Regions from separate parts of the Lysinibacillus sp. NPDC093197 genome, predicted to be linked through region 2. Evidence: riboswitches for the same ligand, from Rfam matches in the RefSeq annotation. Region 2 holds a riboswitch; the other holds the start of a gene.
The links. Region 2 has a riboswitch for FMN ahead of ribE (riboflavin synthase). Riboswitches for the same ligand answer to the same signal wherever they lie in the genome.

Region 1 (5,833 bases), 320 kb from region 2:
GCAAGCCGAGATTTCGTTGCGTCAAACGGCTGCAACAATAGCGAGTATAGTGGATGACAATGAAACAGCCGAATCGACTTCGCAACTATTAACAGATATTTTACCTGATGGTACAAATGCGCTTATCGCCATTAATCATCTAGAAGTAACATTTGCGATGCAGGAAGGCGTTAACAAAAAAGAAATTCAAGGCGCAATTTTAGCGAATAAAGCATTCCATGAAGTTTTCAAATCAGATGATCCGATCATTAAGGAAATGATGATGCCATCGTCGACTGATAAAGAAAAAATGGAATCGTATGTCGTGTTAGGTTTCCCACTAAACGTAGAAAATGAAGTGCATGGTGCTGTATTTATTTACCAAAGTCCAGATGCGTTACATAAAACGTCCAAAGAGACTACGAAAATTGTCTTTTTAGCGGCATTCATTGCCTTTGTGTTAACGACATTCTTTGCATTTTTCCTTTCATCACGTATTACTTCACCGCTACGAAAAATGCGCGAGCTAGCATTTGAAATTGCAAAAGGTAATTTCGAGGCAAAAATGCCGACAACGCAAAACGATGAAATTGGACAGCTTGCGGTTGCATTCAACCAAATGGGGCGCCAGTTAAAGCACAATCTAGAGGTAATCAATCAAGAAAATGAGCAATTATCCAATATTTTAACTTCTATGACTGATGCTGTTATAACGTTTAATCGTGATCGTACTATTTTACTCAGCAATCCACCTGCGGAACGCTTAATGCAAAAATGGTTTGTCAATAAAGGCTCGCAAAGTGCAAAGCCTATTCCACCTGAACTATATCATATGCTTGATCATGTATTAATGTTTGAAGATAAGCTGGAAGAAGAAATTGAGATGGATGGAAATTATTATACATTTACGATTAGCCCGCTCTATAGTGGGGAATTGATACGAGGAGCTGTTGCTGTTATCCGTGATATGACAGAACAGCATCGTCTAGAAAAGCTTCGCTCAGACTTTATTGCCAATGTATCACATGAGCTACGGACACCTATTTCAATGCTTCAGGGCTACTCAGAAGCGCTAATGGATGATGATTTTATACAAGATCAAGAAGAGCGCAATGAGATTACTAAAATTATTTATGATGAATCAAAGCGTATGGGACGTTTAGTTACAGATTTATTGGATTTAGCACGGATGGAATCTGGACATATGACATTATACAAAGATGAAGTACCGATTAATGCGACATTTGAGCGCATTACGCAAAAATTTGCACAAGTAGCAAAAGAGAAGCATGTACAGCTCCTATTTAATAGTGAGTTTGAGGAAGATGCGGTCATAAGCATGGATGAGGATCGTATTGAACAAGTGTTAACGAACTTAGTTGATAATGCACTGCGTCATACAGATGAAGGTTCTGTCTTTGTGAAAGTAGAGAAGGAACCGACATTTGCTAAAATCTCTGTTCAGGATACAGGACATGGTATTCCACAGGAAGATTTACCATATGTTTTTGAGCGTTTTTACAAGGCTGATAAAGCGCGTACACGTTCTAAAGGGGGAACAGGTTTAGGGCTTGCTATTGCTCGAAACATTGTAAAGGCACATTCTGGAAATATTATGGTCGATAGTGTATTAAAAGAAGGAACAACCTTTACTTTCTATTTACCCTTCGACTAACTAACATTGTCCGTTAGAAGCCCATTGATTCGAAAACTTAATGCCAAAGTCTGTTAGCTGATTGTATGTAGTTTTAGTGCAGGGAATGGCACATAGCGAAATTTTGAGCAAAAAATCATTAATTAAGATGTAACTTGTGCGAGCGTTAGACGACAAATACTATGAGAACGGGGGTGGAGTGCTTTGAATGACTCCGTGTTCCATCGATTATACGATTCATACCATCAAGACGTGTTCCAGTTTCTTATTTATCTAGTGAAAAATCGTACACTTGCTGAGGATTTATCACATGAGGTGTACGTTCGTGTTCTGCGATCGTATGAACAATTCGCAGGAAATAGCAGTGAAAAAACATGGCTTTTTGCTATTGCTAAAAATGTCGCAATAGATCATTTTAGAAAGCAGGCAGTGCGGAAAAAACATTCGCTCGATTTTTTTGACTGGGAAACGGAACAACTACATTCAACCACACCATCACCGGAAGATATGCTACAGGCCAGTGATGAATTAATGCAAATAGAGTCTGCACTTGAAAATTGTACAGGGGATCAAAAAATGGTGATTATTATGCGCTTTTTCCAAGATTTATCGATTGCTGAAACAGCGCAAATACTTGATTGGACAGAAGCAAAGGTTAAGACGACGCAACATCGAGCCATTAAATTTTTAAGGCAACAGCTACAACAGGTTAGGGAACAGGAGGCGAAAAGGCAATGACTCATAAACAATTTGACGACGATGAACAACTAGAACAAATGTTGAAGAATGCCCCGAAGCTGACTGATAACCGTTCGAAAGAAGAAGTGTTGAAACGATTGCTAGCAGATTCACGTCTGCAAGATAATATACATCTTCAAGAAGCAATGCAACAACCAACAGATTCAAAAGTGCTTGAAGAGCAAGAGCAGTCTATTGCTGCTCATGAGAATGAAAGCATCAAGCCGATGCAAAAGCGTAAAAAGAGTAAGTTACCTATTTTTAGTAGTATTGCAGCTGTTTTTGTACTATCAATAGCAGGGTACGTGTTTTTAACAAATAATAATCCAGTTAAGGATGAGGCAAATGCCCCTCCTGAAAATTTTTCTACGATGCAAGAGGATCGAGCTATACAAGAAAATGAAAATGCAGATGGTGTGATGAAAGCGAATATCGGTGCCGAACATGCACGAATGCTATCGCTTCGGACATCAGTTTACGAAGACGATTTAGCAAATGCAGTAGTATTTAGAATCGGCTTACCAGGTGGCAATGCTGATAGCATACCAATGACCTATGTAATCCCGAACGAAAAATTAACGGCTGATTTTGGAAAGAAAAAGCCGACAACTCTACAAATGTATGAAAAATACGCACCACAAATTGATGAGGAAGCACTTGGTTTTGCTAATTATCATCCATACAAAGGTGAGTTGAAGGAAGAGGGTGAGACGCTAGTTCACGTCTTACCTAAAAAAAATGATTACGATGTAGCTTCAGCTTCCGTAACAAAATATTTAAGCTCGTTAAAAGATACTTTTTCCGACTCTGAATATAAAGCGATTGCGTTAAAAAATGCAGATGGTACTCCTTATGAATTTTCGCAGGTTGGTGAGCCAAGTGAGCCTATACAGTTAACGAAAGATAATCATTACAACTATTATTTATATACAGAAGAAAATGGTACTGAATATTTATCGCCAGACTTCCACCAAACATATCCTACTGTTACAGAGGCACTTATCGCAATGCGTGATAAAAAAGATGATATTTATGTACCTGTCATCCCTGAAAATGTAACGTACACAGTGAAAGAAGAAGAGAGTGGTGTTGTCATCACCTTTGACGCACCGCTGGATTTAATGACAATGGATGCTGTGCGGGCAACGCAATTAATCGAGGCCATGATGCTGACAGCTTCAAGCTTTGATAAAAAGCTACGCTTAGATAACGTCGTACAGGATAGTTGGGAAGGCTTTGATTTAACAAATTTTTTACCGATACCTGTAGGTGCAAATAAACAAACAATGCAGTAACAAAGAAAAACAGCTATCTTTTATGAGGTAGCTGTTTTTTTGTATGAGTTGTCTGATGGAGAAAACGCGGAAATCGGGTGCTGAAGCGCGGAATCCGGCTGTTGAAACGCGGAATCACAGTGCTAAAACGCGGAATTCGTCGTTCATGGCTGAATTCGAATTACCTGAACTCGAAAATCAAATGGCCCTTTTATAGAAGCATTCATTAAAACATACAAATTTAATCGGAATTTTTTAAGCAGAAGTATTTACTTTTATGTGATAAAACATTATAGTTAATTTATAAAATAATATTGATTCATCTTCGGGGCAGGGTGAAAATCCCGACCGGCGGTAATAGAGTTGTAAATCGCTAGTGTTGTACTAAACTACATTAGCTCGCATGATTTACTAAATGGCTCTTCAGCCCGCGACCTGTGCAAAGTTTTTTTTGCATGGCTGACTTGGTGCGATTCCAAGGCCGACAGTATAGTCTGGATGGGAGAAGATGAAGGTACGATCGTCATTCGTTGTTACGAATTAAGCTATGTGCGAGCGTTTTTTTCAGTGTGTCTACTAATTACACTGTATGCACAAAAAATAGCTAGTAATGGCGTTATTTAATCATGCCTTTTCTCCCTTATGCTGATGTGCATAAGGGTTTTTTCGTGAAAAAACAATCGATTACGTCGTAACCTTTCTTCTTGCAAGATTGAATCAGCAAAGAGGAGAGAGTTTTCAATGAAGAAAAATATCAAACTGCAATCGTTTATTACGATTGGTATGCTAAGTAGTATTTCGTTTTTATTAATGCTTTTTAATTTCCCGATTCCGCCGTTCCCAGCATTTTTAGAGGTGGATTTCAGTGATATGCCAGCTTTACTTGCAGCTATCACAATGGGTCCAGTTGCGGGTATTTTAGTAGAACTATTTAAAAATATACTGGATTGGATTTTCTCGGGTACGCCTACAGGGGTTCCGGTTGGACATATTGCAAACTTTGTGACAGGTATATTATTTATTTTACCAGTATCATTTGTTTTTAACCGTTTTAAAACAATTGCGGGTCTTGTCGGAGGTTTGGCGACAGGAACGATCGTTATGGCAGTAGGGATGAGCTTTTTAAATTACGCAGTATTTTTACCGATGTACACTTATTTCTTAGGTATGGAGCCAGTAGTTGGCGATTCATTATATAAAATGATTATTGCAGGTATTTTGCCGTTTAATATCGTAAAAGGTGTTCTATTAACAGCTATCATGGTGTTACTGTTCACAACGATGCGTAGATGGATTGAACAACAACGTACAATGTATTTATCAAAATAATATGGAAAAAAAGTATGATTTAGGATAGTGTTCAAGTAATGACACCTTCTGGACTGTTATGTCTATGGAGGTGTTTTTTGTTGATTAAATTTGCAATTTCAGATTTCCTTTCAGAAAAAGAGTTACAGAATTTAAGCAAAATACATTAGATGGCTATACAATGTTCTCTCATACGGAAAGAACAAAAAGCAGGAAACCGTGCCATTGACAGACAAAGTTATCGATGATTTATAAATGTAAAAAATGGTAATTAAAGGGGTTGGATAAGATGAATACAAAGACATTCGGTTACATTCGAAATATCAACTACGGAGCGAAACATTGAACGACAATTAATAAATATGCAAGCACTTGATATAGCAGAGAGAGACACATTCATTGATAAAGCGAGCGGTAAGGACTTTAATAGACCATTTTATCAAGCTTTAAAACAAGTTATTCGTGAAGGCTATTTAGTTTATATAGATGCATTGGATTGTCTAGGACGTAACTATGATGAAATTACTAAAGAGTGGAAGCATATTATTAGAGAAATTAATGCAAATATAGTTGTATTGGAAAATGAAACACTATTTGATAGTCGTAAATTTAAAGGGATGGGATGGGCGAAAGGATAAGTTAATGGAAGATCAGTTTCTCTCATTGCTTTCATATGCTTCAGACTAAGAACGACAAAAGCTACTCAAACGACAAGCAGAAGGTATTGCAGAAGCAAAGAAACAAGGTAAGCATCTAGGTAGACCACAATTAAACCTTGATACGCTTAGTAAGCAGCAACGTACAGACATAGAAACAAATTATCAGGTATTGAAAGATAAAGAAATAAGTGGCGGTTTGCTGAAATATTAAAATTGAAAAA
Region 2 (5,833 bases):
CCTTTTGCTGATTCGTTACAAACATAATCATAATGTGTTGTAGAGCCACGAATAACTGTGCCAAGACCAATAATGGCATCATATTTTTTTGTTTCCGCTAGCTGTTTTGCAATAAATGGAATTTCAAATGCACCTGGTACCCACGCAACATCAATTAAATCCTCGTCTACACCATGACGTTTTAGCCCATCCATTGCACCGCTTAATAATTTACTAGTAATAAATTCATTAAATCGACCAACTACTACCGCTATTTTTAAATCATTGCCAATTAATTGTGCTTCAAATGTTTTCCCCATAAATTGATTCTCCTCTTTTACACTGTAAGTGAATTTTTTCCTTGTATTTGTTGACGACGATAGGCTGCTAATGCATCAATCGAAATCATTTTTAATTTGTGTTTTTCCGCATATTTGACTAAGTCATCAAAGCGAAGCATTTCACCATCATCCCCCATGATTTCACAAATAACACCAGCTTGTATGCTTCGGCAAAGCCTTGCTAAATCGATAGTTGCCTCCGTATGCCCTCTACGTTCTAAAACACCATTTTCCTTTGCTATAAGGGGAAATACATGCCCAGGTCTACGAAAATCAGTTGCTTGCGCTTGTGACTCTAGCATTTTTCGAATTGTCAACGCACGTTCAAAGGCGCTAATGCCTGTTTTTGTATCTTTGTAATCAATACTTACAGTAAATGCCGTTTGGTGATGATCTGTATTATTTATGACCATTGGATGCAACGCTAATTGTTGTGCAAGCTGCTGTGAAATCGGCGTACAAATAAGCCCTCTTCCATATGTGGCCATAAAGTTTATCGTTTCTGGTGACATGAACTCTGCAAGGGCAAGTAAATCCCCTTCATTTTCACGGTCTTCATCATCCACGACAACAATCATTTTGCCTTGTTTTAAATCTGCAATTGCTTCTTCAATTGAATGTAGCAAATTGCCACCTCCTAATAAACTTTAATTTACTGTACATTCTTTACTTTCAAAGACAGGTTAAAACCCATGCTTCGCTAAGTAATCTTTTGTAATGGTCGGTGATTGCTGACCACGCTGTAGCTGGTGCATAATGTATTTACCAACTAAATCGGTCTCAATATTGACTGGTGATCCAACATTTTTTGTCCCTAATACGGTTTCCTTGTATGTGTGTGGAATAAGCGATACGGTGACGCTGTTTTTTGCCACATGGAAGAGCGTTAAACTCGTTCCATCAATTGTGATTGAACTTTTAGGAATACAATAGCTAGTTAATTCCTCTGAAAGTTCTATATCGATGTATACTGCATTGGCCATTGGACGTTTGCGTAATATTTTTCCCACTCCATCAACATGCCCTGAAACAAAATGACCACCAAAACGTCCATTCGCAGGCATTGCACGCTCTAAATTTACTGCATTACCAACCGTGAGTTGCTGCAAATTTGTCGCTTTCACTGTTTCAGGCATTACGTCCATTGTCAGTTCCTGCTCATTATATTGTGTTACTGTCAAACACACGCCATTGACAGCTATACTATCTCCTAGCTGCACGTCCGATACTATCTTTGGCGAAATAACAGTTATTTTCATACTTTGTCTATCGTTTTGCAAGGTTTTTACTGTACCAACATCCTCAATAATACCTGTAAACATTTTTTCACCTACTTTCTACTTTTTAAATTTTGACCTGTAATTGCTTAAACAAGACAAACAAAAAACCCCATATAAAAATGGGGTTTGGGAGTTCTAATTCATAAGACGTCACTAAATAAACCTAATGGGAATAAATTTTCCAAAGGCTACCATCTCATCGTTCTTCTCCCATCCAGACTATAACTGTCGGTTTTGGATTTGCACCAAATCAGCTTGCGCTCACGGACTTTGAATTGCTTCATCACCGCCGATTGGGAATTTCACCCTACCCCGAAGAACAGATACCTATTAAATTTTTAACTAAATAAAAAAACTCCCCAACGAAGGCGATGGGAAGTAGTTTTGAATATAAGCGTAGCCAAATAGACCTTTTAAAGTCATATGAATTTAAAAAGCTTACACATCTACCCTTCTCCCATCCAGACTGTAACTGTCGGTTTTGGATTTGCACCAAATCAGCTTGCGCTCACGGACTTTGAATTACTTCATCACCGCCGATTGGGAATTTCACCCTACCCTGAAGGATATGTTTATTTAGTTACTTCATACGATAACATTATTTTAATACATTATCCACTTAAAATTTTTTAATGGCTATTTTGTGCAGTTTAATTGCCTTGGCACAATCCACATGTGCAAATTAAAGCAACCAGCTAATAATTGAGCGTATGAATAAGGAGCAAGGGACTTTGGGGATAATTTAAAATAGTAACGTTTGCATGGACTTTTGAATGGTTCATAAATAAATAAATAAATAAATAAATACGCTCTTTTAGTAGAAAGATGTACAGTAACCTTCATCTTAACTAAAAGAGCGTATTCTTTTTAATTTTCCACTTTTTGGTATTTTTCTAAAGTGCCGTTTGTTAAATGTAATTAGAACGCTTCGGCGAGTACTTCTTTCAGAAACATCCCCGTATAGGAATCCGATACTTTTACCACTTGCTCTGGCGTTCCTTCAGCTACAAGCTTACCACCTGCGGCTCCTCCTTCAGGTCCAATATCGATAACCCAGTCAGATTCACGGATTAATTCTAGACTATGTTCGACGACGATAACGGTATTTCCGGCACAGACAAGTCTGTTTAATAAAGCATGTAACAATTTAATATCAGATGGATGAAGACCTGTCGTAGGTTCGTCCAATAAATAAAGCGTGTGGTTTTTGGATGCTTTACTTAATTCGTTTGCCAGCCTAATACGCTGTCCTTCACCGCCAGATAAAGTTTTGACCGATTGCCCCCATTGAAGATAACCCAACCCAACCTCACATAGCATTTCAATCATGCGAGAAATCTTTGTTTCCGATTTCAAAATTGGTAAGCTCTCCTCCACAGACATATTTAGCAAATCTGAAATGGAGTATCCTTCATATTTAACTTGCAACACTTCGTCAGTAAATCTTTTCCCTTTGCAGTTTGTACATGTCACTTCTATATCTGCTAGGAAATCCATATCTACTGATAATACCCCTAAACCTTGGCATGTTTCACATCGTCCACCCGCAGAGTTAAATGAGAAATGCTTTGAAGTTAATTCTCTTTCTTTTGCTTCTGGCAATCCTGCAAACAATTTGCGGAGGTGAGTAAAGACATCCGTATAAGTAGCGACATTAGAACGCTGTACTCTTCCCATTGGCGATTGGTCAAAGATAACGATATTTTCGATATGCTCTAACCCACTAATTTCCTTACATCCTATTTGGGCAAGGTTTTTCGATTTTCCTTGTGCAAGAATGTCAAAAACAAGCGTAGATTTCCCCGAACCTGAAACGCCTGTTACTGACACAAGACACCCCAATGGAATAAAAGCAGTAGGGATGTCGACATTTCGAAGTTTTGCTTGTTGAATCGTGATATGCTGTCCATTTCCCTCTCTACGAACTCGAACAGGAGAAGGGGAGCATTCTTCTACCAAATAAGCTCCAGTCACTGATTGCTCATTTGACATTAAATCATCCAGACTGCCTTCACCTACAACAGTACCACCATGTATTCCCGCACCAGGACCGATATCAATGATATGATCTGCCGCTCGCATCATCTCAACATCATGCTCGATAACTAGTACAGTATTACCTAAATCACGTAATTCCTGAAGCACTCGAATGAGACCTGCTGTATCCTTTGCATGAAGACCGGTTGTCGGTTCATCCAAAATATACAGAACGCCAGTTAAAGCTGAACCTAATATGGTAGCAAGTCGTAGACGTTGTGTTTCCCCACCAGACAATGATACCGTCTGACGGTTCAATGAAAGGTAACCAAGTCCAACATCGATAAGCCGCTGAAGTGTTGTTAACATATCCTCGATAATAGGCACCAATAAATGATGACTTGCTTTAGGTAACGCCGTTTGCAAGCTATTCGTCCATTTGAATACATCTTCAAGCGACCACTCAGATACGTCCGAAATTGTTGCATCCGCTACCTTTACTTGACGAACTTCTTTCTTTAAGCGTGCACCAAGGCAATCTGGGCAAAGTTGTTCATGAAAGAAACTTCCTTCTTTTTCTTTAGCCCCTGATTCTCCCTCTTTCTCCTTATATCGTCTCCATAAGCTCGGTATGACTCCTTCAAACTTTGTTCCTGAGACCGGTTTACTATTTGGATAGTGACGTTTAAATTCCTCGCTCTCGACGCCATAATATAATAAATCTCGCTGAACATCATCGTAATCTTTTAATGGTAGATCAAGATCAAATTCAAATCCATAATGCTTTCCTGCTGCCACTAAAATACGCATTTGAATGTCACGATGGACCCCCTTTAGTGAAGCTACGCCACCGTCGCGTAAGCTGAGCTCAGGATTAAACACCATCGCCTCATTTATGCTCGCCACATGACCAAGGCCACTACAAGTTTCACAAGCACCTTCTGGCTTGTTAAATGAAAAATGTAGCATGCCTAATTTCGCTTGCTGTTCATGACAATTAGGACAACTAATTATTTGATTGTCTATTTCTTCATCCTCTTCTACGAACTCTTCTGTTGGTTCAAAAGAAGCAGGAATACTCATATTACATGAAGTACAAACTTGTTCCCCAAGTCTGGCAAAGATAAATCGGATATACTTATAAATTTCTGTTACTGTTCCTACCGTTGAACGTGGATTTCGATTTGTCACATGCTGCCCGACGCTAATTGACGGTGACAGCCCACGAATAAACTCAACCTTTGGCTTGCTAATCGCATTAGCCATCATTCCCATAGAATCTAAATACTGTCTCTGGCATTCCCGCTGAAGTGTATCCATAGCTAACGTTGATTTCCCTGAGCCAGAAGGTCCAGTCAGTACTACTAGCTTATATTTAGGTATGGAAAGCGACACTTTCTTCAAATTATTTTCCCAAGCACCTTTAATAAAAATGGTCTCTTTCATCATTATCCTCCTGAACATAGTACGACTTACTAGTATCATCAATAGCTTAAATTCTTACGATATTTTATTTAATTTTCCTTGTTGTCTTTTTCAGCTGAAACAATCACTCGAGAGTTCCCCATCATGAAAACGAAAATGGCTGCAATAACAATAGGAATGAGTGCAAGAAGAAACACATGTGTCACAGAGTTAGACATAGCATTCACAATAATATCAAGAATATTTGCAGGGATATTTTCGCGTACACTAGGTTCAAAAATTTCTCTCATATCGCCAACATCAAACATTGCAGAATTTGATCCTTGCCCCATATTTTTGAAACCTTCTGTTAGCTTACTAGTAAATACATTGTTTTGAATTGTGCCAAAGATTGTAATGCCCATCGTCATACCTAGCGTACGAAGAAACGAATTTGTTGAATTTGCAGTACCGCGATAACGAGCATCTAAATTATGCTGTGAAGCTGTCGGTAATAATGAGAAAGAGAAGCCCATGCCAAAGCCTACGAGAATCATATACAGCGTAAGAAGTATTCGAGCCGTATCTGGCGTAAGTGTGCTTAGTAAAAACATACCTGCAAAATAAGATATTACTGAAATAACCATTAAGTTTCGATAGCTCATTTTCGTTAAGAAAATACCGCCAAAAGCACTTCCTGCAACAGACCCCAACATCATTGGCATCAAAATTAGCCCTGCATTCGTTGCGGAAGCACCATATACAGCTTGCACATAAATTGGTATATATACTGTTAAAATAATAAAAGTACCACCATATAAGAACGCTAACATTTGCGAAGAGGCAAATAAT

Region 1: it holds a riboswitch for FMN, as region 2 does, so the genes downstream of both, ACIP9G_RS09495 (ECF transporter S component) here and ribE (riboflavin synthase) in region 2, are expected to answer to the same signal.

Annotation. Positions count from the first base shown of each region.
Region 1 covers NZ_JBIVOH010000002.1:733,823-739,655, reverse strand. The annotation lists gene ACIP9G_RS09510 (ATP-binding protein) at 1-1,654, shown strand, start outside; gene sigX (RNA polymerase sigma factor SigX) at 1,838-2,371, shown strand; gene ACIP9G_RS09500 (RNA polymerase subunit sigma) at 2,368-3,666, shown strand; FMN riboswitch at 3,963-4,159, shown strand; gene ACIP9G_RS09495 (ECF transporter S component) at 4,387-4,974, shown strand; partial or broken gene ACIP9G_RS09490 (recombinase family protein) at 5,243-5,833, shown strand, end outside.
Region 2 covers NZ_JBIVOH010000002.1:412,243-418,075, forward strand. The annotation lists gene ribH (6,7-dimethyl-8-ribityllumazine synthase) at 1-299, opposite strand, end outside; gene ribB (3,4-dihydroxy-2-butanone-4-phosphate synthase) at 317-946, opposite strand; gene ribE (riboflavin synthase) at 1,004-1,642, opposite strand; FMN riboswitch at 1,799-1,924, opposite strand; FMN riboswitch at 2,046-2,171, opposite strand; gene uvrA (excinuclease ABC subunit UvrA) at 2,519-5,023, opposite strand; gene ACIP9G_RS07945 (MDR family MFS transporter) at 5,092-5,833, opposite strand, start outside.